DNA from 2 places in the Geobacillus sp. C56-T2 genome. Region 1 is predicted to be linked to the other one. Evidence: a T-box and tRNA genes for the amino acid it is inferred to sense, from the RefSeq annotation. Region 1 holds a T-box; the other holds one or more tRNA genes.
What was found. The T-box of region 1 lies ahead of alaS (alanine--tRNA ligase). A T-box ahead of a tRNA ligase gene usually reads a tRNA of that ligase, here a tRNA-Ala.

Region 1 (14,807 bases):
CGTAATCAAGCGCTGCCCCGACTTTGTCCGCGTCCTTTCCTCCGGCCTGCGCCATATCCGGGCGTCCGCCCCCCCCGCCGCCGCAGCGGGAAGCCACTTCTTTGACGAGCTTGCCGGCGTGATATCCTTTTTTCACTAAGTCATCGGTCACCGCAGCGATCAATTGGACTTTGCCGCCTTGCACCGCCGCCAACACGATGATTGCCGTGCCGAGTTTTTGCTTCAAATCGTCGGCCATCGCCCGCAATTGGTTCATGTCGTTCGCCTGCACTTTCGCCGCCAGCACCGGCACGCCGCCGACGTCTTTGACTTGGCGGGCGAGGTGCTCCGCTTCCATACGGGCAAGGCGAGCGGCAAGCGATTCGTTTTCGCGCTCGAGCTCTTTCAGTTCGGCAAACAGTCCGTCAAGACGGGCATTCAATTCTTTCGGGCTTGTTTTCAATTTTTGCGCCGCCTCTTGCAAAATGGCGAGCTGTTCGGTCATCAAACGGTACGCCGCCTCTCCGGTCACCGCTTCAATCCGGCGCGTGCCGGCGCCGATGCCGGATTCGGAGACGATTTTAAACAGCCCGATGGCCGCTGTATTCGGCACATGGCAGCCGCCGCACAGCTCGAGGCTGTAGTCGCCAACTTTCACGACGCGGACAATGTCGCCGTATTTTTCGCCAAACAGCGCCATCGCGCCCATCGCTTTCGCTTCCTCAAGCGGTTTATAGAAAATGTCAACTGGGGTACTCTTCCAAATTTGTTCATTGACGATCGCCTCGATGCGCTCGAGCTCGTCCGGCTTCACTTGGCCAAAATGGGTGAAGTCAAAGCGCAGCCGATCCGGAGCGACGAGCGACCCCGCTTGGTTGACATGGCGGCCGAGCACGTCTTTTAACGCTTGATGAAGCAAATGGGTCGCCGTATGGTTTTTCACGATGCGCGCCCGCTTCGCCTCATCAACGCGCGCCGTATAGCGGGCTCCTTTTTTCACCGCGCCGCGCTCGACGACAATCGAGTGAAGGTGCTGGCCGTTCGGCGCTTTTTGCACATCTTTGACGACCGCTCTCCCGGTCTCGCTTTCAAATACGCCTTGGTCGGCGACTTGACCGCCGCTTTCGGCGTAAAACGGCGTGACGTCGACGATGATTTGCGCCTCTTCACCGGCTTTCACTTCCTCGACAAGCCGTCCGTCTTTAACGATGGCGAGGACCGTCGACGAGGCAACAAGCTCATCGTAGCCGACAAACCGGCTTTCGTCTTTCAAATCGCCGAGCACGCCGCCTTGCACTTGCATCGAATCGACGTCTTGGCGAGCGGCGCGGGCCCGTTCGCGCTGGCGCTCCATCTCGCGCTCAAAACCGGCGTGATCGACCGTCATTCCTGCCTCGGCGGCGTACTCTTCCGTCAGCTCGAGCGGGAAGCCGTACGTATCATACAAGCGAAACGCCTCTTCCCCCGGAAGGACGGTGCTTCCTTGCGCTTTCGCCTTTTCGATCACTTCCGCCAAAATGGCGAGCCCCTCATGAAGCGTTTCGTGGAACCGCTCTTCTTCCGTGCGGATGACGCGAGCGATAAAATCGGCTTTTTCTTTCACTTCCGGATAGTAGTCGTGCATAATTTCGCCGACAACCGGCACGAGCTCGTACATAAACGGGCGGTCAATGCCGATTTGTTTCGCGTAGCGCACCGCGCGGCGGAGCAGACGGCGCAATACATAGCCGCGCCCTTCGTTCGACGGCAGCGCCCCGTCGCCAATCGCAAACGTCACGGCGCGAATATGGTCGGCGATCACCTTAAAGGCGACGTCTTTGTCCGGATCGTCGCCATACCGCTCGCCGGCGATTCGTTCGGTAGCGCGGATGATCGGCAAGAACAAGTCGGTTTCAAAGTTCGTCGGCACGTCCTGCAAAATCGAGCACATCCGCTCCAACCCCATGCCGGTGTCGATGTTTTTCTTCGGCAGCGGCGTGTACGTGCCGTCCGGGTTATGGTTGAACTGTGAAAACACTAAGTTCCATACTTCCAAATAGCGGTCGTTTTCCCCGCCCGGGTACAGCTCCGGATCGTTCGGATCGTTGCCGAACGCCTCGCCGCGGTCGTAGAAAATTTCCGTGTTCGGACCGCTCGGGCCTTCGCCGATGTCCCAGAAGTTTCCTTCGAGGCGGATGATCCGTTCTTCCGGCAGGCCGATTTCGTTATGCCAAATGTTGTACGCTTCCTCGTCCTCCGGATGGACGGTGACGGACAGCCGTTCCGGATCAAAACCGATCCACTTTTCGCTCGTTAAAAACTCCCACGCCCAGTGGATCGCTTCCCGCTTGAAGTAATCGCCGATCGAAAAGTTGCCGAGCATTTCAAAAAACGTATGGTGGCGCGCGGTTTTCCCGACGTTTTCGATATCGTTGGTGCGGATCGATTTTTGCGCATTGCAAATGCGCGGATTCTCGGGAACGATGCGCCCGTCAAAGTATTTTTTCAACGTCGCGACGCCGCTGTTGATCCATAACAATGACGGATCGTCGACAGGAATGAGCGAAGCGCTCGGTTCAACCGCATGGCCTTTTTCTTGGAAAAACTGCAAAAACATGCGCCGCACTTCGGCAGATGTCAGCTTTTTCATGATGATCCTCCCCTTTCGCCTTTTTATATAAAAAAACTCCCATCCCCTGCAGGGACGAGAGTTGTGCTCGCGGTACCACCCTGTTTATGGGCGAAAAACGCCCATCACCTCTTTGGCCGTAACGCAGCCTTGCGTCAGGTTTTGCCTGCGCTCCGGATTAGCCTTCTGTTGCCCTTCATCTGGAATTTCTTTCAGCCGCGGAAATTCCTCTCTGTGCGCGAGCCCGCGCGTTAAGATGGACTGCAACATACTCGATCCGTCATCGCGTTATGTATTCGCTTTTACATTGAAAAATTATAGACAAGCACCGCTCGTTTGTCAATGCAAGGCATAGCGCTCCTTCCAATGGATGATGGCCACTTTCAGCACCGCCGCCGTCGGAACGGCAAGAATGAGGCCGAGCACGCCGGCAAGCTCACCGCCGGCAAACAGCGCGAGCATAATGACAAGCGGATGCATGTGCACGCTTTTGCCGACGATCAGCGGCGACAACACGTTGCCTTCTAAAAACTGCAAAGCGAAAATGATGGCCAGCACCACCAAGACCATTTTGAGCGATACGGTCGCCGCTAAAATGGCGGCCGGAATGGCGCCGATCAGCGGCCCGAAATACGGAATGATATTCGTCATCCCGATGATGAGCCCAAGCAAAAGCGGATAGTCCATGCCGGCAAGCCACAATCCGAGCGCCGCGGCCGAACCGATCGCCGCGCAGACAAAGAGCTGGCCGCGGATGTAGCCGCCGAGCGACTCGTCAACGTCTTGTAAAAACGCCAGCCCCGGTTCGCGCCACCGCTTTGGCGTCAAATACCAAACGGCTTTTTTCAGCACCTCGACGTCCTTGAGCATGTAAAACACAATAAACGGGATCAGCACGAACGTCGCCGCCGAGCTGATCAGCGATTTCATGGCGCGAATCGCCATCTCGACAGCGGAGGCGGCCGCCTGCTCCAGCTCAGCGAGCATCGTTTCCACCCGCGTATGCACTTCCATCGGCCATGTCGATGTTTCATCGTGAATGTGGCGCACCCATTGGCGATATGTATTCATCAGCGAGGGCAGCTGTTCGTCCAACGCGCGCAGCTGGGCGATCAAAACCGGAATGCCGCGGTACAAGCCGTAGCCGACCGAGCCAAAAAACAGCAAATAAATGAGCAAAATGGCAAGCGCCCGCGGCACCCCTTTGCCATGAAGATATTCAACGAGCGGGTGCAGCAAATACGTGATAAACGCCGCCAGCAAAAACGGCGTCAACACCGTGGCGGCAAAATCGATCACCGGCCACCAAACGCTTTTCATCCGGACGATTAAATAGACGATCGCCGTCACCAACAGCCATTTGCCGATGCGGAAGAACGACTGCCATTGTTGCTCCCCCATCACCACACCTCCTACCGTTTAGTGTAGGGGATGCGGGCGGGAATATGCCTTTAGCGCTTTAGCACTATTTGACAATCACAAAGCACCGCCCCCGCGCAAGGCGAGGGCGGCAACGCCGTCAGCGGATCGCCTGCATCAAGCGGCGGCGCATTTTTCGCATCGTGCGCCCGTTCATCCAGTTGTTGCGCTGGGCCAACTGATACGCGGCGACACCTAACCCGACAGCCAACAGCGATGTCATCGTCCGGTTCATGACTGTCCCCCCCTAAAGTTGAATCGTGCGCTCATAATCGTCGAACAAATCATCGAGAGAGCTTAACGTCCCGTCCTCCTCCACTTGATGGACATGAATGACTCCTTTCGAGACGGAAAGCTCGATGAAACAATCCCAGCAATAATATTGGTTGACGCCGATTTTTCCTAAATTTTTTCGTTTGCAGTTCGGGCAAATGAGCACCGACAGCCACTCTCCTTACTTTGTTGTGTCCACCATCACAACCCCTTCTTTCGCCGTGAACGGGGCAAGCTGCATTCGCTTCTTTCCTTCTGTCAAATCGGAAAAAAATCCCTCACTGATCTCGTATCCATCAATTCTGCCCAATTGCCCGTCGAAATATACATCATCTAGCAATCCGATCGTCGTCCCGTCGGCGGCGACAACCATGCTGCCGGCGATGCCTCGTTCACCGTAAAGAGAGTGGCCGCTGTCAGAGGAAGGCAAGGGCTGGAAACTTCGCGCGTCGTCGATGAGCATTCGATCGTTTTGCAGCGCTCGCACGGCCGCAAGCGGCAAATAGCGGCGGCGGCCAAACAAGCCGCGCTGTTGTGCAACAAACCCTTGCACCGTGCCGTGGCTGGTAAACCAAACATCCGCGATCGTTCCGACGTTTTTCCCTGTCGCTTGTTCGTAAATGGGAAGACCTTTCATGTCGGAAAACGTTCGCATCGCTCTCCCACCTTTCCAGCCACCTTTAGCTTGACTCATCGCTCATAAAGTCATACGGCGTAACGTTTTCCATTCCGACGTTCGCATCCTCAAGCGGCAGTTCGACTTCGACAACCGGCGCCATCGCCGCCGTCAGCTTTTCCGCCAGCGCCGTCCGCCGCACCCCGTCGCTCTGCTTGGCGACGCCAGCCCGAAACGCTTCCTCTTCGCCGCATAAAATCAAAAATTGTTTGCTTCTTGTCACCGCCGTATACAGCAAGTTCCGCTTCAACATCCGATAGTAGCTTTTCACGACGGGCAAAATGACGATAGGGAATTCGCTTCCTTGCGCTTTATGCACAGAGCAGCAATACGCATGGGTGATTTGCGACAGCTCTTGCCGGGTGTAGGTCACTTCCACGCCGTCAAACGAGACAACGAGCAAGTCTTGCTTGTCGGTGTTCTCTTTCGCGTAAAAAATGGCAACGACTTCGCCGATATCGCCGTTAAACACGTTGTCTTCCGGCTGATTGACGAGCTGAAGCACCTTGTCGCCGACGCGGTACACCACCTCGCCGGCCGCCAGTTCCCGCTTCCCGGCGGATGGCGGATTGAAGAGCTCTTGAAGCGCTTTATTGAGCCGATCAATGCCGGCCGGGCCTCGGTACATCGGGGCGAGCACTTGAATATCTTTGACCGAAAAGCCTTTTTTTCGCGCATTGTCCGCGATTTGCCGGACGACATCCACGACTTGGCCGGCGCGGCAGCGAATAAACGAGCGATCCGCCTTTGGCGCGGTCAAATCGGGCGGCACGGCGCCGCGCTTTACCTCATGAGCGAGCTCGATGATCGACGAGCCTTCCACCTGACGGTACACGTCTGTCAGCCGCACCGAAGGAACGACGCCGGACTCGAGCAAATCTTTCAGCACTTGGCCGGGCCCGACGGATGGCAGCTGGTCTTCATCGCCGACCAGCACGACTTGCATGCCGTTTGGCACCGCTTTGAACAGCTGATTAGCCAGCCATGTGTCGACCATCGACATTTCATCGATGACAAGCAGCTTGCCGGCAAGCGGTTCATGTTCATCGCGGCTGAACCCTTCCACTCCGTTCCAACCGAGCAGCCGATGAATCGTCGCCGCCGGCAGGCCGGTCGCCTCGCTCATCCGCTTGGCCGCCCGTCCGGTCGGGGCGGCGAGCACGACCGGGAACGGCTCACCTTGTTGGTAGCGGGCCGGATCTAACGATAAGCCGTTAAGAGCGGCGAACAGCTCGACAATCCCTTTGATGACCGTTGTTTTTCCCGTGCCCGGACCGCCGGTTAAAATGAACAACGGGGAGGAAAGCGCCCGCTGAATCGCCTCTTTTTGCTGGGGCGCGTACTGCATGCCAAGCCGCTCTTCAAGCGCCCCGAGCGCCAGCAAAAACTCCGATTCCGCAAACGGCACCGCCGTTTGCCGGAGCAGCCGCTTGACGTTGGAAACGATGCCTTTTTCGGCAAAGTAAAGCGACGGGAGATAACAACGGCCTTGCTCAACGACCAGTTTTCCTTCTTCACTCAACATCAGCAGCGTCCGTTGAATGGCTTGTCCGTCGACCGCCCCGCTCGGCCGGCCATCCAGCAGTTCAGCAATGCGGCCGACCAGCTCTTCCTCGGCCATGTACACATGCCCTTCCTGCAGGCAAACTTGCTCGAGGACAAACAAGGAAGCGGCGCGCAGCCGAGCCGGGTGGCTTCCGGAAATGCCGAGCTGCCGCCCAAGCTCATCGGCGCGACCGAACCCGATCCCCTCAATGTCTTCGACGAGCTGATACGGATTGGCTTGGATGATTTCGATCGCTTCCTCGCCGTACGCTTGGTAAATTTTCATGGCCAGCTGGGGGCCGAAGCCGAGCTGAGCAAGGGTGATCATCGTCTGCTCAAGCCCTTCGTGGGCGCGGAGCGTTTCATACAGCTGCTTGGCCTTTTGTTTGGACAGTTTCGGAATGCGCTCGAGCGCCGCTGGATCGCGCAAAATCACGGCAATCGCCTGCTCGCCGAGCGCTTCGGCGATGGCTGCAGCCGTTTTTTTGCCGATCCCTTTAAACAAGCCGCTTGATAAATACTGAATGATTCCTTCTTTCGTGTTGGGAAGCTGTTTGCGGAACTGGCTCGCCGCATACTGGCGGCCAAAGCGCGGATGATGGCGGAATTGACCATAAAACACATAAACGTCTCCCTCGCTGACCCGCGGGAAATGGCCGGTGACGATCACTTCCTCTTCAACCGGCGCTTCGTTCGTTTCCTCAACGCGAATGCGGACAACGGTGTAAAGCGTTTCTTCATTATGGAAAATGACGGATATGCACGTTCCTTTAATAAAGGTGCACCCCTCAATGGCCAGCGTTTGCTGCTCTTGCAACAGCCATCCCCTGCCTTTACGGCGAAAGCCGCTTTTCCATCATTTTCTTTCCATACCCCGCCAGCACGTGGTCTGGCTTCGCCTCCAACGCGGCGGCGAACCAATCGCGGGCGGCAGCCGGCTCGTCCTTGTTCGCATAAATGACCCCTAAATTGTAGCAGGCGTCGGCATGGTGCGGCTTTAGCGCCAACGTTTTTTCAAAGCAGCGCTTCGCCTCGTCAACGTAGTCGAGCGCCGCCAAACAAAGGCCGAGCTGAAAGAACGCTTCGGCATCCCCTTCGTTCAATTCGGCAGCCCGCTGCAAATACGGGAGAGCGAGCCGCGGCATCTCGAGCCGCCATAGCGACATGCCGAGCATAAAATGCGTGTCGGCGTCATCGAGCCCCAGCCCGAGGGCCCGTTCAAACATGTCTTTCGCCTCGGCAAACCGCCCGCGCTGATAGTGGAGCGTGCCGATGCCATAGTAAGCGGCCGCGGCCCGTTCATCGCGACAAAGCGCCTGCTGGAAGAAAGCGAGCGCTTTCTCCTCTTCGCCGGCGGCGGCCAGCACGGTGCCGACGTTGATGTAGCCGGCCGGGTCGTCCGGGCGATCGTCCACCGCTTTGGAAAAACAGCGGAGCGCTTCTTCGTACTCCCCGGCGCGCAAATGCGCAAGCCCTTGTTCATTCCAATCCGCCACCGCTCATCCCTCCTGACTATAGTTTAGCACATACGTTCGTTTTTTTCGAGCAATTGCAAAAACACCCCAACCCCAAGCCGGGTTAGGGCTTTCACCGCCGGTGCGGCAGCTTAGCGGTCAGCCGACATACCAAAGCTTTTCACCGTTGCGGAACACTTCATCGATCGTGCCGCCGCCAAGGCACTCCTCACCGTTGTAGAACACGACCGCCTGCCCCGGCGTCACCGCCCGCGCCGGCGCATCAAACACGACTTCCGCCTTGCCGTCTGAAAGCGGGTGAACCGTCACGCCGACATCGGGCTGACGATAGCGGAACTTCGCCGTGCAGCGGAACGGCGCTTCCGGCTTGCGGTCAGACACCCAGTTGACGTCGACCGCTTTTAGCGAGGTCGAATACAAATAGTCGTTTTCAAATCCTTGGGCGACATACAGCACGTTTTCACGCACATTTTTGCCGACGACAAACCATGGTTCGCCGCTGCCGCCAATACCAAGGCCGTGGCGCTGGCCGATCGTGTAATACATCACCCCGTCATGCCGCCCTTTCACCTCGCCGTCGAGCGTTTTCATCACTCCCGGCTGGGCCGGCAAGTAGTGGCTTAAAAACTCTTTAAAATCGCGCTCACCGATAAAGCAAATGCCGGTGCTGTCTTTTTTCCCTGCGGTAGCCAGCCCGGCTTCTTTCGCGATCCGGCGCACGTCCGCTTTGTGCAAGTGGCCGATCGGAAACATCACGTTTGACAGTTGGGCTTGGCCGAGCTGGTTCAAAAAATACGTTTGGTCTTTGTTCGGGTCAGCTCCACGGAGCATTTTATATTCGCCATCGCGAAACTCGACGCGGGCGTAATGGCCGGTGGCGACGTAATCGGCACCGATCGACATGGCGTGTTCCAAAAACGCTTTGAATTTAATCTCCTTATTGCACATCACATCCGGGTTCGGGGTGCGGCCCGCTTTGTATTCGTTCAAAAAATACGTAAACACTTTGTCCCAATATTGCTTTTCAAAGTTGACTGCATAGTACGGGATGCCGATTTGGTTGCAGACGCGCACAACGTCTTCGTAATCCTCAGTCGCCGTGCAAACGCCGTTTTCATCGGTGTCATCCCAGTTTTTCATAAAAATGCCGATCACATCATATCCTTGTTCTTTTAATAATAGCGCAGCGACTGACGAGTCGACCCCGCCGGACATGCCGACGACAACGCGCGTTTCATGCGGCGCTTTGTTCATGCGCTTCACCCCCTCTTCATCGTTTTGTGAGCCGCTTCACAATTTTCACCGTTTCTTCCGCCGCCCGCTCAATTTGCTCCGTTGTATTGCCGAGTCCGAAGCTAAAACGCACGGACGAGCGGATGCGCTCCGACTCGTTTCCGCACATGGCAACAAGCACGTGGGACGGATCGATCGACCCCGCCGTGCACGCTGACCCGCTGGACGCGGCGATGCCCGCCAAATCCAAATTGACGAGCAGCGATTCGACGTTCGTTCCCGGAAAAGCAACATTGAAAATATGCGGCAGGCCGTCTTCGCTGCCGTTGACGATGAAATCAAGGCCGGAGGAGCGAAAAATCGTCAACATCGCTTCGCGCCAAGCCGCGTATTGCTTCTGCTTCTCTTCCCTCGTCCGCTCGGCGATTTCCGCCGCCCGCGCCAAGCCGATGATGCCCGGGACGTTCTCTGTGCCGGCGCGCCGTTTCCGCTCCTGCTCGCCGCCGAAAAGAAGCGGTGTGATGCGGACCGTCTCGCGAACATACAAGGCACCGCTGCCTTTCGGACCGTTAATTTTATGGCTCGAAAGCGACAACAAATCGATGCCGTACTCATTCACATCGATCGGGATCAGCCCGTACGCCTGCACGGCATCGGTATGAAAATACGCCGGGTGGTCGCGAAGCAGGGCGCCGATTTCACGGATCGGCTGAATCGTGCCGACTTCGTTGTTGGCAAACATGATCGAAACGAGAATCGTGTCATCACGGAGCGCGGCTTTCACGTCCTCAACCGACACGCGCCCGTGTTCATCAACTGGCAAGTACGTCACATCAAATCCTTGCTTTTGTAAATGTTCGCAAGCGCGTAAAACGGCGTGATGCTCAATAGCGGTCGTAATGAGATGGCGGCCGCGGCTGCGATTGGCCATCGCCGTTCCGATGAGCGCAAAGTTATCCGCTTCCGTCCCGCCGCTTGTAAACACGATTTCCGTCTCTTTCGCCCCGAGGCTGCGGGCGATGGCTGATCTCGCTTCGTCCAACGCCCGGCGGCTCTGCCGGCCAAAATAATGGATGCTTGACGGATTGCCGAACTGTTCGGTCATCGACTGAATCATGCCAGCCGCCACATCCGGATGAACGGGAGACGTCGCGGCATGATCCAAGTAAATCCGTTCCAACGGTCATTCTCCTTTCTTGTCGCCCGAACCTCTTCCGCCCACAGCGGCCGTCCCTTACCCGAGCGGCTTCCGCCCGTTGGGGAAACCGCCCGCTGCGGCAAACGGCGAGGCTTGGCCATGAAGGTGTAAATATGAAAAACACGTCCATGTCATCCGCTCGCGGTTGATGACATGCGACCGCTTGATCAATGGTTAAATATAAAACATGTATGCCCCTTCATCCCCGTCGCTATACTTCGCTAAATCTTCAAGCGTTGTGCTGTCGAGCACTTCCTCGACCGCATCGCGGATGCGGATCCACAGCTCGCGCTTCGCCGGCTCCTCCTCTTCGAGTTCCTCGACCGGGGTGAGCGGCCCCTCAAGCACGCGCAAAATATCACCGGCCGTAATTTTTGCCGGATGCTCGGCCAATACGTAACCGCCGTACGCCCCGCGGATGCTTTTGACAAGCCCGGCGTTGCGCAACGGCGTCACCAGTTGCTCCAAGTAATGCTCGGACAAATTGTTGGCCTTGGCGATCGAGCGGAGCGAAATCGGACGGTCGCCGTACTTTTTCGCCAGTTCAATCATAATCGTCAATCCGTAACGGCCTTTGGTTGAAATCTTCATCATATCCCCCCTAACGACTTAACCCTTGCGCCCGAACGTTGGCGGCTCCCAACAAGCGGTCGGCCATTTTCCGGCATTGCGGCAGCGCCAAACCGGCGACCGAACCGATTGTGACGCAAAAAAGAAACGTGCCAAACGACACTGGACCGCCAAGCAGCCAGCCGACAAGCAACACGAGCGCTTCCATCATCACGCGAATGTATGCCACGTTCCATCCGGTCAACTCGGTCAAGGCGAGCATCAAACTGTCGCGCGGACCGGCGCCGACGTCGGCGGAAATATATAGCCCCATGCCGTAGCCGGACACGACGATGCCGACTAGCAGCATCGCATATTGTTCAAGCAGTTGTGGCGGCGTTTTCAGCGGTGGGATCATCATCCACACGTCAATCAAAACGCCGACAGTGACCATATTGAGGAAGGCGCCAAGCTGCGGTCTCCGCTTGACAAGCAGCGCCGAAGCCGCAAGCACCACCATCCCAACGATGATCGACCACGTCCCGACCGTCAGGCCAAATGTTCGCTCTAAACCAATATGAAGGACATCCCATGGCGCACAGCCAACATCGGCTTTAATCGTCAGCACAATGCCGAATGACATGACGAGCAAACCGGCAAAATAAATGCTCCATCGCAGCCATGGGACCGAAGGATGGACCATCGCACATGCGCCTCCCTATCCAGTCAATCGCCGGTGTTATTATACCATAAATGACGCGCTCCGTTCACGGCCCAATCGCGCTTTCCCGCTTCAATTGCTCCAGTCGCCGGTACACTTTCGCATAATGTTTCTCGTCGCCGTGCTCTTTCGGCTCATAATAGCGGACGCCGGCAAGCGTTGACGGCAAATACGATTGCGCCACCCAGCCGTTTGGGTAATCGTGCGGATATAAATAGCCTTGGCCATGTCCGAGCACGGCTGCCCCTTGATAATGGGCGTCTTTTAAATGGTCGGGAATCTCGCCAACCTTTCCGGCGCGCACGTCGGCGAGCGCCGCGTCCAACGCCTTGTAGGCGCTGTTGGATTTCGGGCTTAGGCAAAGCTCGATCGTCACGGTCGCGAGCGGAATGCGCGCCTCCGGCAGTCCGATCCGCTCCGCCGCCGCCACAGCTGCCTGCACTTTCACCCCCATCAACGGGTTCGCAAGCCCGATGTCTTCATAGGCGATGACGAGCAGCCGGCGACAGACCGCGGCCAAATCCCCGCCTTCGAGCAGGCGCGCTAAATAATGGAGAGCAGCGTCCACATCGCTGCCGCGCACGCTTTTTTGGAATGCCGACAACAGCGAATAGTAATGGTCGCCGTATTTGTCATGAGTGAAGCCGCGATTGGCCGTGCACGAAGCAACGATCGCCTCATCCACATACAAACCGTCATCGCGTTCGTCGGCCGCCGCCACGGCCGCTTCAAGAAGCGAAAGCGCCGCGCGCGCATCGCCGCCCGCGGCTTCCGCAATTCGCCATAACAGCGCCTCATCGATCTTGACGGGCTGCGCTCCGAGCCCGCGCACCGAATCGGTAAGCGCCCGCTTTAAAACGATAAGCAAGTCGGCCGGCTCAAGCCGCTTTAATCGCTGAATTTGTCCGCACCGGCTACGGATCGCCGGATTCACCTCGTGAAACGGGTTTTCGGTCGTCGCCCCGATTAACGTGATCAGCCCGGATTCAAGGTGTGGAAGCAGCACGTCCTGCTGCGCCTTGTTCAAACGGTGAATTTCATCGATAAACAAAACGACATTGCCGGACCAGCGCGCCGCTTCGGCCGCCTCTTCAATTTCCTTTTTTCCGGCTGAGGTCGCGTTGATGGCGACCAGCTCCCGCCCGGCCGTGCGAGCGATGGCGTAGGCGAGCGAGGTTTTTCCCGTCCCGGGTTCCCCATACAACAATAGCGAAGGAACATATCCTTTTTTTACCATTTTGTACAACGGCGTCTCCGGCCCAATCACATGCGCTTGTCCGACGATGTCGTCGATCGTGCGCGGTCGCATCCGCAGCGCGAGTGGCTCTGACCTGTTCCGCATGTCGTTCCCCTCCTCGTTTCATTGTACAGTGCCGGTCCGCCCGAATACAACCGTGCGGTGTCAAAAGGCGGACCGCTACGGTTCAAACTAAGTTTTGATTGAGTGCTGACCTTGATTGATTAAGGTCGAAAGGCGGAACCGCTAGTTTCCCCCTTTTGTTTGGCATCGCCCATTGCCCCCGTGCCAAAGGGAGAAGTTTAAAGTGAAACAAGAACGGAAAAACTATGATCATATCAACATTACATTTGTGGGGTGGACAGCATGAAAACGAGACAAGATGCATGGTCGCATGAAGAAGACGTGCTATTGGCCGAAACGGTGCTTCAATACATACGGGAGGGAAAAACACAACTCGCGGCCTTTGCAGACGTCGGAAAAAAGTTGCACCGAACTGCGGCGGCATGCGGCTTCCGCTGGAATGCCGAGGTGCGGAAACGACATCTCGAGGCCATCGAACAGGCGAAGAAGCAACGAAAAGAGCGAAAACGGGCGTTGGAAATGATGAAAAAATGGCAGAAGGAACAAGACCCGTTCCCGTTTCCTTCCGCAGGCAGCAGCCAAGAGGCGGAAGGGTCATCCCCCTTTCTCCCGGCCGCCCCTCTGACGCTCGATCAGTGCATTTCTTTTTTGCAGGCGCTACGGCGCGATGCCAAACAGCTTGAAACGGCCGAGCAGGAAAACGAACGGCTGAAGCGGGAGCACGCCGAATGGCGGGCGCGCAATGAGCAGCTGGCGCAAAAAATTGAACGCCTTGAAGCGCGACAAACAACGGTTCAAGAAGATTACGAGGCGCTTGTCAAAATTATGGCCCGCGCCCGCCAACTCGCCGCCGAAGAAGGCGATCGCCTTCCGTTCGCGCAATGGCTTTTGGCCGAAGCGAGAGAACAAAACGAACGAGCCGCCCATTCGTAACTAGCCAAAAAGGGTGTCCCAAAAGGATCGGGACACCCTCTTTCATCGCTATATAAGCCCCAACTGCTTCTTTCCGCGACACCATCCTACCTTGACGACAGGCGACCGGCTTCCTACCGGCGAGCCTCGCTCACTTGATCCAGCGACCGGCTCGTCACTCGCCGACGCGAGCAATCGGAATTTCCTTCAACAATTCCTGAATGACATATGACGCCATAATGAGCCCGGCAACGGACGGCACAAAAGCGTTCGATGACGGCGGCATTTTCGCCTTGCGGATCGGTGAAGCGTCATTGCCGACAACTTGGCGGACATCTTCGCGGATTTTCACCGGCTTTTCGTCAGAAAAGACGACCGGAATGCCGCGGCGGATCCCTTCTTTGCGCAGTTTGGCGCGGATGACTTTCGCGATCGGATCGGTGTGCGTCTTGGAAATATCGGCGATGCGAAAGCGGGTCGGATCCATTTTGTTCGCCGCCCCCATGCTGGAGATGATCGGAATGCCGCGCTTGAGGCATTGTTTCATCAAATGTACTTTATACACAATCGTGTCGGACGCATCGATGACAAAATCGAGATCATGGGCAAAAAACTGCTCATACGTCTCTTCCGTATAAAACATTTGCAGCGCGATGACCTCGCACGCCGGGTTGATGTCGGCGATGCGCTCTTTCATCAGCTCGACTTTCGGACGGCCAATGGTCGAGAGCAACGCATGGATTTGCCGGTTGATGTTGGTGATATCGACGTTATCGCGATCAACAAGCACCAAGCGGCCGATTCCGGAACGGGCGAGCGCCTCGACGGCGAACGACCCGACGCCGCCGATGCCAAGGACGGCGACGGTGGCGTTTTTTAATTTTTCCAGCCCCTCAGG
Region 2 (14,807 bases), 2.5 Mb from region 1:
GATGAGTATTACATGAAGTTAGCGATTGAAGAGGCAAAAAAAGCCGAACAAATCGGCGAAGTGCCGATCGGCGCCATCATCGTTCAAGACGGCCGCGTCATCGCCCGCGCCCATAATTTGCGGGAAACGGAGCAACGCGCCATTGCCCATGCGGAAATTTTAGCGATTGACGAAGCGTGTCGGGCCATCGGTTCATGGCGGCTTGAGCGGGCGACGCTGTATGTGACGCTTGAGCCATGTGCCATGTGTGCGGGAGCGATCGTCCTTTCCCGCATTGAGCGAGTGGTGTTTGGCGCCAGCGATCCAAAAGGAGGCTGCGCCGGGACGTTGATGAACTTGCTGCAAGAGAGCCGGTTCAATCATCAAGCTAGCGTGACGAGCGGTGTGTTGGCAAGCGAGTGCGGCTTGCTGTTAAGCGATTTTTTCCGCCGGCTGCGGGAACAGAAGAGAAATGTTGGCGGGAGTTCCAATGAAAAATCGGTTCGGTGACATTGCTTTTTTTCTGCAAACGAGCTATACTGATAGTGCCGTGCTAAGCGGGGAGGTAGCGGTGCCCTGTACTCGCAATCCGCTCTAGCGAGGCTGAATTCCTTCTCGAGGTTAGTCTGTTGTGAGGTCTGTCTCAAGCAAGTGGTGTTGACGTCTGGGTCCTGCGCAATGGGATTCCGTGAACCCTGTCAGGTCCGGAAGGAAGCAGCAGTAAGCGGATGCTCCCATGTGCCGCAGGGGTGCCTGGGCTGAGCTAACTGCTTGAGCAACGCTCGGGGCAGCTAATCGACAGAAGGTGCACGGCCTTACATAGCCGAAAAAACCCACTCACAACGAGTGGGTTTTTTGTTATTTCAAATCGAAACGAGAAGTTATATAATAAATAAGATGAGAGGAAGAGGAGGGCCGTTTTCCGTGGCATATCAAGCGTTATACCGTGTTTTCCGGCCGCAGCGCTTCGCTGACATGGTTGGCCAGGAGCACGTGACCAAGACGTTGCAAAGCGCCCTGCTTCACCATAAAATATCCCACGCTTACCTATTTTCCGGTCCGCGCGGGACGGGAAAAACGAGCGCGGCGAAAATTTTTGCCAAGGCGGTCAACTGCGAACGGGCTCCGGCGGCCGAACCATGCAACGAATGCCCTGCTTGCCTCGGCATCACAGACGGAACGATTCCGGATGTGTTGGAAATTGACGCCGCCTCCAACAACCGTGTCGATGAAATCCGCGACATTCGCGAAAAGGTCAAATTCGCTCCGACCTCGGTCCGCTACAAAGTGTACATTATCGATGAAGTGCACATGCTATCAATCGGCGCGTTTAACGCCTTGCTGAAAACGTTGGAAGAGCCGCCGAAACACGTCATTTTTATTTTGGCTACCACTGAACCGCACAAAATTCCGGCGACGATTATTTCCCGCTGCCAACGGTTTGATTTTCGCCGCATCCCGCTATCGGGTCTCATGTCGCGTCTGAAATACGTAGCCAATGCCCAGGGGGTGCAGGCATCTGATGAGGCACTGTCCGCTATCGCTCGTGCTGCCGATGGCGGAATGCGTGATGCTCTCAGTTTGCTCGATCAGGCCATCTCGTTTAGCGATGGAACGATCGAGCTTGACGATGTGTTGATGATGACCGGGGCGGCATCATTTGCAGTGTTGGCCGGTTTGATTGAAGCGATTCACCGGAAAGACACGGCCGCAGTGTTGCAACAGTTTGAGGCGATGATGGAGCAAGGAAAAGACCCGAATCGTTTAGTGGAAGACTTGATTTTGTACTATCGTGACTTGCTTTTCTATAAAACCGCTCCTCATGTCGAAGACGCCATTCAAATTGCCATTGTTGATGAAACGTTCGTCTCCCTTGCTGAGACGATTTCGCTCCACGATGTGTACGGGGCTATCGAATTGCTGAACAAAAGCCAGCAAGAGATGAAATGGACGAACCACCCGCGCCTTTTGCTGGAAGTGGCGCTTGTGAAGCTTTGTCATTCGCCATCCGCCGCTTCGGCGCTCTCTGTTTCCGAACTTGAACCGTTGATGAAGCGACTGGACATGCTAGAAGCAGAATTGCGCCGTCTAAAGGAACAATCGTCCGTTTCTTCATCCGCTCCCGCCTCAACGAAAAAACCGGTGAAAGCGGTGAAAGCAGGGGGATATAAAGCGCCAGTCGGCCGCATTTATGAGCTGTTGAAGCAAGCGACGCACGAAGATTTGGCACTGGTGAAAGGCCGCTGGGCGGATGTGCTTGATACGTTAAAGCGGCAGCACAAAGTATCGCACGCCGCTCTCCTGCAAGAAAGCGAGCCCGTTGCGGCAAATGCCTCGGCATTTGTGTTAAAATTTAAATATGAAATCCATTGCAAGATGGCAACAGATCCAGCAAGCTCGGTCAAAGAAAACGTTGAAGCCATTTTGTTTGAACTGACTCATCGGCGCTTTGAAATGATCGCTATCCCGGAAGAGGAATGGGGAAAAATAAGGGAAGAGTTTATCCGCAACAAAGAAGCCAAAGCGGAAAAAAGCGAGGAGGAGCCGTTGATCGCTGAGGCAAAGCGGCTGTTTGGCGAGGAATTGATCGAAATGAAAGAATAACCGACCAAAGGAGGATGTGAAAATGATGCGTGGCGGAATGGGCAATATGCAAAAAATGTTAAAGCAAATGCAAAAAATGCAAAAAGAAATGCAAAAGGCGCAGGAAGAACTGGCGGAAAAAACAGTGGAAGGTACAGCCGGGGGCGGCATGGTAACCGTGATCGCCAACGGCCATAAACAAATTTTACAGGTAAACATTAAAGAAGAAGTGGTCGATCCGGATGACATTGAAATGCTGCAAGATTTGGTTTTAGCAGCGACAAACGACGCCCTCAAAAAAGCGGATGAACTGGCCAATGATATGATGGGGCAGTTTACAAAAGGGCTTAACATTCCAGGATTGTTCTAGGGGGATACGATGCATTATCCAGAACCGCTATCCAAACTGATTGATAGCTTTATGAAACTGCCCGGGATCGGCCCAAAAACGGCTGCCCGCCTAGCTTTTCATGTGTTAGCCATGAAAGAGGATACCGTGCTTGAATTTGCCAAAGCGCTCGTTGACGTCAAGAGACAGATTCGTTACTGCACGGTTTGTGGGCATATCACCGATCGCGATCCTTGCTACATTTGCAAAGATGAGCGCCGGGATCGAACAACGATTTGTGTCGTACAGGATCCGAAAGACGTCATCGCCATGGAGAGAATGAAAGAATACAACGGCTTATATCACGTCTTGCACGGTGCAATCTCCCCAATGGAAGGCATTGGTCCGGAAGATATTAAAATCGCCGAACTATTGGCGCGGTTGCAGGACGAAACGATTCAAGAAGTCATTTTGGCAACCGACCCAAACATTGAGGGAGAAGCAACAGCGATGTATATCTCGCGCCTGTTGAAGCCAACGGGGATTAAAGTGACTCGCATCGCTCATGGCTTGCCTGTTGGCGGTGATTTGGAATATGCGGATGAAGTGACACTGTCAAAGGCGTTGGAAGGGCGTCGCGAACTATAGAGAGAAAGAAGGTGGGGATCGATTTGCTTTGGCGGCGAAAGGGGAAACTAAAGAGACAGTTTGATGAAAAGCTGCTAGCTGAACTGCAAAAGGCAAGAGACGAATGGCTCGAGCAAAAGCAGCTCATCGAAAAAAGCGTCGACCCGTCACCAGAAGTGTGGAGCGCGCTGCAACTTGCCGAGGCCAAATATTTGTTTCTTCTCCGCGAGGCAAAGCACCGCCGCGTGACAAACGTCCATCGGTTCCATCCTATGCGCGGAGCGGTTCGTCGCTGAGCATAGGAGAGGCCGGTGATGTCGGTGTGGAAATCGTTGGTGATGGTTTCTTCCGGTTAGACGGCTTTGAGCGCCCACTACTAGAGCTGAAATGCAGCCGAGGGGTTAGAAACGCCTGAAACCATGGAAGGCCGGTGATTGAAGGAGAAATACCACTTTCCAACAGTGTTTCTCAAACCTTCCTTCTGATGAAAAGGATGTGCCCTTCGCTATATTTTTTGTTCTTTTTTCCCCCGCTGTTCATACGTTTGTAGTACAAGCGTAGAAAAAAGGGGGTTGAGTCTTTGGAGCCAAATGTTGTGATTCCTTTGTTATTGGTATTCATCACGATGCTGCTGATTGTTGGCGCCCGCCTTAAAGCGCTCCGCTTGATCGGTTACGCTGCCGTTCGGCTGCTCGTCGGCGCGCTTGCATTGTTTGTCATCAATGCCATCGGTGGACAGTTCAGCGTTCATATACCGATCAATTTCATCACTTCACTCATTTGCGGGTTTCTCGGTCTTCCCGGAGCAGCAGCGTTGATTGTCATTGATCAGTATATTTTGTAGGAGAAAAGCCATTCTTGTAGCGAAAGGGCAAAATCCAATATAAAGAAACGATTGAACACGAATCGTTTTGTGATGGAGAGAAAGAGACGTCTCCTTACTTTTTTAGGGACGTCATTTTTTTTATAAAAAACCATTGACTTTTTGGTCATTGTTAGGTATATTAAATAACGTCGCTGTCGACAAAAAACGTCTTGACAATGACTTGATGGATGTCTATAATAATAAAAGTGTGCGAGATGATATCGTTCATGCTCCTTGAAAACTAAACAAAACCCAAGAGCCAATACGAAAAGCGGAGGCCGCTTGCCTATCGGCGAAACGCGCTGAGAGGCCCGCGAGGAGGCTGTCGCCGCCGCAGCGGGACACGAAGCGTCGCGAGCCGATAGCGGCCGAAGCTAGACAATACGAAAAGCGGAAGCGCCGTGATTGGCTCTCGAAGCCAAATGTTCTTCACCCGGAGGGGTGCTTGCACCCCGAGGGTGAAGGTTATTTGGCAGAAGAGAGCCAGGCGCTGGAGCTAGACAATACGAAAAGCGGAGGCCGCTTGACACGTTTGGTGTCGGCGCCGAAGCTTACAAAGCCAATCAACTTTCATTGGAGAGTTTGATCCTGGCTCAGGACGAACGCTGGCGGCGTGCCTAATACATGCAAGTCGAGCGGACCGAATCGGAGCTTGCTCTGGTTGGGTCAGCGGCGGACGGGTGAGTAACACGTGGGCAACCTGCCCGCAAGACCGGGATAACTCCGGGAAACCGGAGCTAATACCGGATAACACCGAAGACCGCATGGTCTTTGGTTGAAAGGCGGCCTTTGGCTGTCACTTGCGGATGGGCCCGCGGCGCATTAGCTAGTTGGTGAGGTAACGGCTCACCAAGGCGACGATGCGTAGCCGGCCTGAGAGGGTGACCGGCCACACTGGGACTGAGACACGGCCCAGACTCCTACGGGAGGCAGCAGTAGGGAATCTTCCGCAATGGGCGAAAGCCTGACGGAGCGACGCCGCGTGAGCGAAGAAGGCCTTCGGGTCGTAAAGCTCTGTTGTGAGGGACGAAGGAGCGCTGTTTGAACAAGGCGGCGCGGTGACGGTACCTCACGAGAAAGCCCCGGCTAACTACGTGCCAGCAGCCGCGGTAATACGTAGGGGGCGAGCGTTGTCCGGAATTATTGGGCGTAAAGCGCGCGCAGGCGGCTCCTTAAGTCTGATGTGAAAGCCCACGGCTCAACCGTGGAGGGTCATTGGAAACTGGGGAGCTTGAGTGCAGGAGAGGGGAGCGGAATTCCACGTGTAGCGGTGAAATGCGTAGAGATGTGGAGGAACACCAGTGGCGAAGGCGGCTCTCTGGCCTGTAACTGACGCTGAGGCGCGAAAGCGTGGGGAGCAAACAGGATTAGATACCCTGGTAGTCCACGCCGTAAACGATGAGTGCTAAGTGTTAGAGGGGTCACACCCTTTAGTGCTGCAGCTAACGCGATAAGCACTCCGCCTGGGGAGTACGGCCGCAAGGCTGAAACTCAAAGGAATTGACGGGGGCCCGCACAAGCGGTGGAGCATGTGGTTTAATTCGAAGCAACGCGAAGAACCTTACCAGGTCTTGACATCCCCTGACAACCCAAGAGATTGGGCGTTCCCCCTTCGGGGGGACAGGGTGACAGGTGGTGCATGGTTGTCGTCAGCTCGTGTCGTGAGATGTTGGGTTAAGTCCCGCAACGAGCGCAACCCTCGCCTCTAGTTGCCAGCATTCGGTTGGGCACTCTAGAGGGACTGCCGGCGACAAGTCGGAGGAAGGTGGGGATGACGTCAAATCATCATGCCCCTTATGACCTGGGCTACACACGTGCTACAATGGGCGGTACAAAGGGCAGCGAACCCGCGAGGGGGAGCGAATCCCAAAAAGCCGCTCTCAGTTCGGATTGCAGGCTGCAACTCGCCTGCATGAAGCCGGAATCGCTAGTAATCGCGGATCAGCATGCCGCGGTGAATACGTTCCCGGGCCTTGTACACACCGCCCGTCACACCACGAGAGCTTGCAACACCCGAAGTCGGTGCGGTAACCCTGACGGGAGCCAGCCGCCGAAGGTGGGGCAAGTGATTGGGGTGAAGTCGTAACAAGGTAGCCGTACCGGAAGGTGCGGCTGGATCACCTCCTTTCTAAGGGGAAAAGCGAAGGCCGCCCGCCAATCGGCGAAACGCACTGGAGGGCCTGCGAGGAGGCTATGCCGCCGCAGCAGGACCGAAGCGTCGCAAGCCGATGGCGGCCGGAGCTAGACAGTACGAAAAGCGGAAGCGCCGCGATCGGCTCTCGAAGCCAAATGTTCTTCACCCAGAGGGGTGCTTGCACCCCGAGGGGGAAGGTTATTTGGCAGAAGAGAGCCAGGCGCTGGAGCTAGACAGTATGAAAAGCGGAAGCAAGACAACGATGGATCGTTCACACAGAGGCGCTTGTGGTTTTGTTTAGTTTTGAGGGAGCATGATTCCTCGACACAACGATATTGGTTATGGGCCTATAGCTCAGCTGGTCAGAGCGCACGCCTGATAAGCGTGAGGTCGGTGGTTCAAGTCCACTTAGGCCCATCTCGATGAAGGGGCCTTAGCTCAGCTGGGAGAGCGCCTGCTTTGCACGCAGGAGGTCATCGGTTCGATCCCGATAGGCTCCACCATTCCCATCGTTCCTTGAAAACTAGATAACCGGAAAAGCGGAGGCGCCGCGGTTAGCTCTCGAAGCCAAATGTTCTTCACCCGCAGGGATGCTTGCATCCCAAGGGGGGAGGTTATTTGGCAGAAGAGAGCTAGGCGCCGAAGCTAGACAATAAGGAAGAAGCCGAGACGCTGTAGGTTAAGCTAGAAAGGGCGCACGGTGGATGCCTTGGCACTAGGAGCCGATGAAGGACGGGGCAAACGCCGAAACGCTCCGGGGAGCTGTAAGCAAGCGTCGATCCGGAGATGTCCGAATGGGGGAACCCACTGTCCGTAATGGGGCAGTATCCATGCCTGAATCCATAGGGCATGGAGGGCACACCCGGGGAACTGAAACATCTTAGTACCCGGAGGAGAAGAAAGCAAAAGCGATTCCCTGAGTAGCGGCGAGCGAAACGGGAACAGCCCAAACCAAGAGGCGAGTCCTCTTGGGGTTGTAGGACCGCTCACTATGGGAGTGAGAAAGGAACGGGGTAGACGAACCGGTCTGGAACGGCCGGCCAGAGAAGGTGAGAGCCCTGTAGTCGAAACTTCGTTCCCTCCCGAGCGGCTCCTGAGTACGGCGGGACACGGGAAATCCCGTCGGAAGCAGGGAGGACCATCTCCCAAGGCTAAATACTCCCTAGTGACCGATAGCGAACCAGTACCGTGAGGGAAAGGTGAAAAGCACCCCGGAAGGGGAGTGAAAGAGAACCTGAAACCGTGTGCCTACAAGTAGTCAGAGCCCGTTCATGGGTGATGGCGTGCCTTTTGTAGAATGAACCGGCGAGTGACGATGGCGTGCGAGGTTAAGCCGAAGAGGCGGAGCCGCAGCGAAAGCGAGTCTGAACAGGGCGCAGGAGTACGTCGTCGTCGACCCGAAACCAGGTGATCTACCCATGTCCAGGGTGAAGGCCGGGTAACACCGGCTGGAGGCCCGAACCCACGCACGTTGAAAAGTGCGGGGATGAGGTGTGGGTAGGGGTGAAATGCCAATCGAACTTGGAGATAGCTGGTTCTCCCCGAAATAGCTTTAGGGCTAGCCTCGGGTGTAAGAGTCTTGGAGGTAGAGCACTGATTGGGCTAGGGGCCCTCATCGGGTTACCGAACCCAGTCAAACTCCGAATGCCAACGACTTATGCCCGGGAGTCAGACTGCGAGTGATAAGATCCGTGGTCGAGAGGGAAACAGCCCAGATCGCCAGCTAAGGCCCCCAAGTGCACGTTCAGTGGAAAAGGATGTGGAGTTGCGAAGACAACCAGGATGTTGGCTTAGAAGCAGCCACCATTTAAAGAGTGCGTAATAGCTCACTGGTCGAGTGACTCTGCGCCGAAAATGTACCGGGGCTAAACGTGCCGCCGAAGCTGCGGGATGACCGTTGGTCATCGGTAGGGGAGCGTTCTAAGGGCAGAGAAGCCAGACCGGAAGGACTGGTGGAGCGCTTAGAAGTGAGAATGCCGGTATGAGTAGCGAAAACAGAGGTGAGAATCCTCTGCGCCGAAAGCCTAAGGGTTCCTGAGGAAGGTTCGTCCGCTCAGGGTTAGTCGGGACCTAAGCCGAGGCCGAAAGGCGTAGGTGATGGGCAACAGGTCGAGATTCCTGTACCACCTCCTTCCCGTTTGAGCGATGGGGGGACGCAGGAGGATAGGGCGAGCAGGCGGCTGGAAGAGCCTGTCCAAGCAGTGAGGCTGGCCAGTAGGCAAATCCGCTGGCCGGAAGGCCAAGCTGTGATGGCGACGGATTGGATCCGGAAGTCCCCGATTTCACACTGCCAAGAAAAGCCTCTAGCGAGGGAAGAGGTGCCCGTACCGCAAACCGACACAGGTAGGCGAGGAGAGAATCCTAAGGCGCGCGGGAGAACTCTCGTTAAGGAACTCGGCAAAATGACCCCGTAACTTCGGGAGAAGGGGTGCTCTTTCGGGTGAAGAGCCTGGAAGAGCCGCAGTGAAAAGGCCCAAGCGACTGTTTATCAAAAACACAGGTCTCTGCGAAGCCGAAAGGCGACGTATAGGGGCTGACACCTGCCCGGTGCTGGAAGGTTAAGGGGAGCGCTTAGCGGAAGCGAAGGTGCGAACCGAAGCCCCAGTAAACGGCGGCCGTAACTATAACGGTCCTAAGGTAGCGAAATTCCTTGTCGGGTAAGTTCCGACCCGCACGAAAGGTGTAACGACTTGGGCGCTGTCTCAACGAGAGACCCGGTGAAATTATACTACCTGTGAAGATGCAGGTTCCCCGCGACAGGACGGAAAGACCCCGTGGAGCTTTACTGCAGCCTGATATGGAATTTTGGTATCGCTTGTACAGGATAGGTGGGAGCCTAAGAAGCCGGAGCGCCAGCTTCGGTGGAGGCGACGGTGGGATACCACCCTGGCGGTATTGAAATTCTAACCCGCACCCCTTAGCGGGGTGGGAGACAGTGTCAGGTGGGCAGTTTGACTGGGGCGGTCGCCTCCCAAAAGGTAACGGAGGCGCCCAAAGGTTCCCTCAGAATGGTTGGAAATCATTCGGAGAGTGCAAAGGCACAAGGGAGCTTGACTGCGAGACGGACAGGTCGAGCAGGGACGAAAGTCGGGCTTAGTGATCCGGTGGTTCCGCATGGAAGGGCCATCGCTCAACGGATAAAAGCTACCCCGGGGATAACAGGCTGATCTCCCCCAAGAGTCCACATCGACGGGGAGGTTTGGCACCTCGATGTCGGCTCATCGCATCCTGGGGCTGTAGTCGGTCCCAAGGGTTGGGCTGTTCGCCCATTAAAGCGGTACGCGAGCTGGGTTCAGAACGTCGTGAGACAGTTCGGTCCCTATCCGTCGCGGGCGTAGGAAATTTGCGAGGAGCTGTCCTTAGTACGAGAGGACCGGGATGGACGCACCGCTGGTGTACCAGTTGTCCCGCCAGGGGCACCGCTGGGTAGCTATGTGCGGACGGGATAAGCGCTGAAAGCATCTAAGCGTGAAGCCCCCCTCAAGATGAGATTTCCCATCGCGTTAGGCGAGTAAGATCCCTCGAAGATGACGAGGTTGATAGGTCCGAGGTGGAAGCGTGGCGACACGTGGAGCTGACGGATACTAATCGATCGAGGGCTTAACCTAGAAAAGTGGAAGCGCCGTGTTTCGCTCTCGAAGCCAAATGTTCTTCACCCGCAGGGGCGCTCGCGCCCCGAGGGGGAAGGTTATTTGGCAGAAGAGAGCTAGGCGCTGGAACTGGACAATAGAAAAGCGCAGGCGGCCGGAGCTAGACCGGACGAAATGCGGCTTCTTCCGACGGTTATCTAGTTTTGAAGGAATGAGTTCCTTCTTGACAGGAATTAATTTTCTGGTATAATGATTGATGAAAAACGGAATAGCTTGCCTAGTGGTGATAGCGGAGGGGAAACACCCGTTCCCATCCCGAACACGGAAGTTAAGCCCTCCAGCGCCGATGGTAGTTGGGGCCAGCGCCCCTGCAAGAGTAGGTCGCTGCTAGGCAATTGAAGGCAGCTCATTGCACACAACAAGCAATGAGCTGCTTTTGTTTTTACAGGAACGTGAGAAATCAAGGTAACGTATCTTTTCAACTACTATTTTCAACTGCTAGCAGTATAGAACGGTAGAAATGGGGGAAACATAGAGGATGGGAGGTGGAGAGTGTGAGAGCGTCGGCGGCAGGCGGAAATCAGCGTGAGGCGGTTTGCCTTGTATGTGAACAGGAAAAAAAGGAAGGCATTTTTCTTTTCGGCCATTTTCTTTGTCTAGATTGCAACAAGGCGATCGTACAGACGGATCCCGATGATCCGAATTATTCATTTTATGTGCAGCAGCTGCGAAAAATGTTCATATCGAAAATTTATTCATAACAAGGGCCTGTTTTGTGTATCAGGCCTATTTTTCTTGTATGGGCGTACTAGACTTGTTACTATTATTCTTAGTATTCACCCTCGTTCCTCTTTGGCGAGAACGGTTTCTTCTTGAGAAAACGGTGCCTTGGTCGGTCATTTTCGGCTAGCATAGAGAACAAAACGTGGTCGCGAACGTTTTTTGAGAAAAGTACGGCCGCTCTTGTTTTCTTCTAAGAAGTGTCCCTGTTGATCAAAGCGGGAGACGGGAAAGATGATGCATTTCATGTTTTTAGATGAAAAGGAAGAGGTTGATGATGGATCAGTCACGAACGCCTTTATATGATGCCCTCATGCATCATTGGACACAGCGTCCGGTTTCCTTCCATGTGCCGGGCCATAAATATGGGACGGTGTTCGCAAAACAAGCGAAGACTATGTTTCTGCCGTTATTGGCATTGGATGCCACGGAGATTGCTGGCCTTGATGATTTGCATCATCCGGAGTCGGTCATTGCCGAGGCGCAGGCGTTAGCAGCTGAGCTGTATGGCGCCCGGGAGACGTTTTTTCTTGTGAACGGATCAACGGCAGGAAATTTGGCTATGATCGCCGCTGTATGTCGGGAAAAGGGACAGAAAGTGATTGTGCAACGCAACTGCCATAAGTCAATTATGCATGCGCTGCAACTGATGGGAGCGACTCCAGTTCTTCTTTCACCGGAAGTTGACAGCCATGTGCGTGTCGCCTCCCACGTTCGCACCGATCTCATCAAAGAAGCGCTGGCGTTGCATAGCGATGCGGTTGCCCTTGTGCTGACCAACCCGAATTACTATGGAATGGCCGTTGATTTGACAGAGATTGTCCGCTTGGCTCATGACCGGGGCATTCCTGTACTGGTGGATGAGGCTCATGGCGCCCACTTTGTCGCCGGTTGCCCGTTTCCTAAACCAGCGTTGGCATGCGGCGCTGATATCGTCGTACAATCGGCGCACAAAACGCTGCCCGCCATGACGATGGGGGCTTTTTTGCACGTGAACAGTGAACAGGTTGATATCGAGCGGTTGAAATATTTTTTGCAACTGTTTCAGTCAAGCAGCCCGTCCTATCCGATTATGGCGTCGCTTGACTTAGCGCGAAACTATGTGGCGGAACTTACGAAAGACGATGTGGCGGCGATCGTTGCTGAAGTGGAAGAATTGAAGGCTGTCATAGATGACATCGATGGAGTGGCCGTGGTGTCATCGCAGCAGTCTGGCGTGCAGACCGATTTGTTAAAGGTGACGGTGCAGACGCGCTGTCGGTTGACAGGGTATGAACTGCAGCAACAGCTCGAGCGTCAAGGAGTGTTTGCCGAGCTGGCTGATCCGTTCAATGTGTTGCTTGTTTGTCCGTTGGCGGCGACAGGGCGTCTTCGTGAAGCAGCAGAACGAATGAGGCGGGCATGGCGGCAATTGCCCACAGGCGAGGAGCCGACGTTTGGTTCGTTCATGTTGTCCGATTCGCCATTGTCAAGTGTCGTTTCGTACGAGAAATTGCGTCATGCACGGAAAAAGGCAGTGTCTTTAGAGGAAGCGGAAGGGTGTGTGGCGGCGGAAACGGTGATCCCATACCCTCCGGGGGTGCCGCTCATTTGGATTGGGGAGCAGGTCGGTTCGATCCATATTGCGCAAATTCGTGAACTTCTCCGCCATCGAGCGCATTGGCAAGGAGGAAGCCAGCTCCGGGAAGGGAAGCTCGTTGTATACGAATGGGAAGGGTAGAAAGGAGGCGACGACGATGAACGGATGCTTTTTTTCGTTTGAAGGGCCGGAGGGGGCCGGGAAAACGACGATAATCAGCAAACTCGAACGGTTTTTGCGGGAGCAGGGAATGGCGGTCTTAACAACGAGAGAGCCTGGAGGGGTCCGCATCGCCGAGGCGATTCGTTCGCTCATTTTAAACCGCGAGTACACGGAAATGGATGGACGCACGGAGGCGCTGTTGTATGCGGCAGCGAGAAGGCAGCACTTGCTGGAAAGGATTGTTCCAGCGCTTGAAGCCGGGTGCATCGTTCTTTGTGACCGGTTCGTTGACAGCTCTCTTGCTTACCAAGGATTTGCCCGCGGTCTTGGCATCGAAGAAGTATGGAAAATCAACGAGTTTGCCATTGACGGGTATATGCCGGACTTGACGATTTACTTTGATCTTGATCCGCGCATTGGACTCGAGCGAATTCGACACAACGCGAGAGAGGTCAATCGGCTTGATCTTGAGGCGTTGTCTTTCCATGATAAAGTAAGGGAAGGGTATCGGCGGTTGGTTGAGCGATTTGCCGATCGGATCGTTGTTATTGATGCGAGCCGCTCGCTTGATGATGTTTTCGCTGAAACGGCAGCAGTGGTGCTCGCTCGCCTGAAAGGAAGATGAAAGCGTGATTTCCATGAATCCGGTCGTGATGATGATGAGCGGACATGATAGAATAGAAAGTGAAAAAGGGGAAAAGAGTGATGACGATGCGGTGGGAACAGTTAGCGAAGCGGCAGCCTGTCGTGGCGAAAATGCTGCAAAGCGGGCTTGAAAAGGGACGGATCTCCCACGCCTATCTGTTTGAAGGGCGGCGAGGGACAGGAAAAAAAGCGGCGAGCCTTCTGTTGGCCAAAAGTTTGTTTTGCCTGTCCCCGTCTGGCGTCTTTCCATGTTTTCAATGCCGCAACTGCCGTCGCATCGATTCAGGCAATCATCCCGATGTGCGGGTGATCAGTCCGGATGGGGAAACGATCAAAAAAGAACAAATTGAATGGCTGCAGCGAGAGTTTACAAAAACGGCGGTCGAGTCGGATAAAAAAATGTACATTGTGGAGCACGCTGAACAAATGACGACAAGCGCCGCCAACAGCCTACTAAAGTTTTTAGAGGAACCGCATCCGGGAACGGTGGCGGTGTTGCTGACCGAGCAATATCACCGCCTGCTAGAAACGGTGATTTCCCGTTGCCAAGTGCTTTCGTTTCGGCCGTTGCCGCCATCGGAACTCGCCGATCAGCTTGTCGGCGAGGGGGTGCCGTTGCCGTTGGCATTGCTTGCTGCCCATTTGACAAACAGCGATGACGAGGCGTTGGCGCTCAGCCAAGATCGTTGGTTTGCCGAGGCTCGAACAGTAGTGCTACAATTATACGAGATGCTCAGCAAACCGGAGCTACAGCTGCTGTTTTTCGTGAATGACCGCTGGATTCCACATTTTTCCGAAAAACACCAGCTTGACTTGGGACTTCAGTTGCTTTTCTATCTGTATCGCGATTTGTTGCATATTCAGGCCGGACAGACGGACGGCTTGTTATACAGCGACCAACTTGAACGTTTGCAGCAATGGGCGCTCACTTGCCCGCAGCGTCGGATTTTGGACGGCATGGAAGCCATTTTGCAAGCGAAGGCGCGTTTCCATACAACGAATATGAGCACGGTGCTGCTTGTCGAGCAGCTCGCTCTTCAATTAAAGCGGTAAAGGAGGGAGAACGGTTGTATACAGTCGTCGGCGTCCGTTTTAAAAAAGCGGGGAAAATTTATTATTTTGATCCAGGCGATTTTGTCATTCCCGTCGGCGAATTTGTCATTGTCGAAACGGCTCGCGGGATTGAGTATGGCAAAGTCGTTATCGCCAATAAACAAGTCGATGAAAACGATATTGTGCTGCCGCTTAAAAAGGTGATTCGTGTTGCGAATGAAAAAGACAAATGGATCGTGGAAGAAAATAAAAAGGCGGCGCGGCAAGCGTATGATATTTGCTTGCGCAAAGTGGAAGAGCATGGGCTGGAAATGAAGCTTGTCGATGTGGAATACACGTTTGACCGCAATAAAGTGATTTTCTACTTCACGGCAGACGGACGGGTTGATTTTCGCGAGCTGGTGAAAGATTTGGCATCGATTTTCCGTACGCGCATCGAATTGCGGCAAATCGGGGTGCGCGATGAAGCGAAAATGCTCGGC

Region 2: it encodes a tRNA-Ala, which carries the amino acid that the T-box ahead of alaS (alanine--tRNA ligase) is inferred to sense. The anticodon was not compared.

What each region holds. Positions count from the first base shown of each region.
Region 1 is NZ_VJWB01000001.1:2,493,677-2,508,483, forward strand. Features, by position in the region: gene alaS (alanine--tRNA ligase) at 1-2,608, opposite strand, end outside; T-box leader at 2,656-2,880, opposite strand; gene GC56T2_RS12505 (AI-2E family transporter) at 2,927-3,988, opposite strand; gene GC56T2_RS12510 (YrzQ family protein) at 4,107-4,241, opposite strand; gene GC56T2_RS12515 (hypothetical protein) at 4,254-4,445, opposite strand; gene GC56T2_RS12520 (PRC-barrel domain-containing protein) at 4,461-4,934, opposite strand; gene recD2 (SF1B family DNA helicase RecD2) at 4,960-7,317, opposite strand; gene GC56T2_RS12530 (tetratricopeptide repeat protein) at 7,334-7,996, opposite strand; gene mnmA (tRNA 2-thiouridine(34) synthase MnmA) at 8,114-9,229, opposite strand; gene GC56T2_RS12540 (cysteine desulfurase family protein) at 9,246-10,388, opposite strand; gene cymR (cysteine metabolism transcriptional regulator CymR) at 10,581-10,997, opposite strand; gene GC56T2_RS12550 (YczE/YyaS/YitT family protein) at 11,008-11,658, opposite strand; gene GC56T2_RS12555 (replication-associated recombination protein A) at 11,723-13,018, opposite strand; gene GC56T2_RS12560 (RsfA family transcriptional regulator) at 13,280-13,930, shown strand; gene GC56T2_RS12565 (tRNA threonylcarbamoyladenosine dehydratase) at 14,085-14,807, opposite strand, start outside.
Region 2 is NZ_VJWB01000001.1:25,816-40,622, forward strand. Features, by position in the region: gene tadA (tRNA adenosine(34) deaminase TadA) at 1-489, shown strand, start outside; RNA gene ffs (signal recognition particle sRNA large type) at 528-792, shown strand; gene dnaX (DNA polymerase III subunit gamma/tau) at 904-2,583, shown strand; gene GC56T2_RS00125 (YbaB/EbfC family nucleoid-associated protein) at 2,606-2,932, shown strand; gene recR (recombination mediator RecR) at 2,942-3,538, shown strand; gene GC56T2_RS00135 (YaaL family protein) at 3,562-3,813, shown strand; gene GC56T2_RS00140 (pro-sigmaK processing inhibitor BofA family protein) at 4,098-4,361, shown strand; rRNA gene GC56T2_RS00145 (16S ribosomal RNA) at 4,953-6,510, shown strand; tRNA gene GC56T2_RS00155 (tRNA-Ile) at 6,860-6,933, shown strand; tRNA gene GC56T2_RS00160 (tRNA-Ala) at 6,944-7,019, shown strand; rRNA gene GC56T2_RS00165 (23S ribosomal RNA) at 7,194-10,124, shown strand; rRNA gene rrf (5S ribosomal RNA) at 10,383-10,499, shown strand; gene GC56T2_RS00175 (sigma factor G inhibitor Gin) at 10,661-10,867, shown strand; gene GC56T2_RS00180 (aminotransferase class I/II-fold pyridoxal phosphate-dependent enzyme) at 11,164-12,606, shown strand; gene tmk (dTMP kinase) at 12,623-13,252, shown strand; gene holB (DNA polymerase III subunit delta') at 13,333-14,325, shown strand; gene GC56T2_RS00195 (PSP1 domain-containing protein) at 14,340-14,807, shown strand, end outside.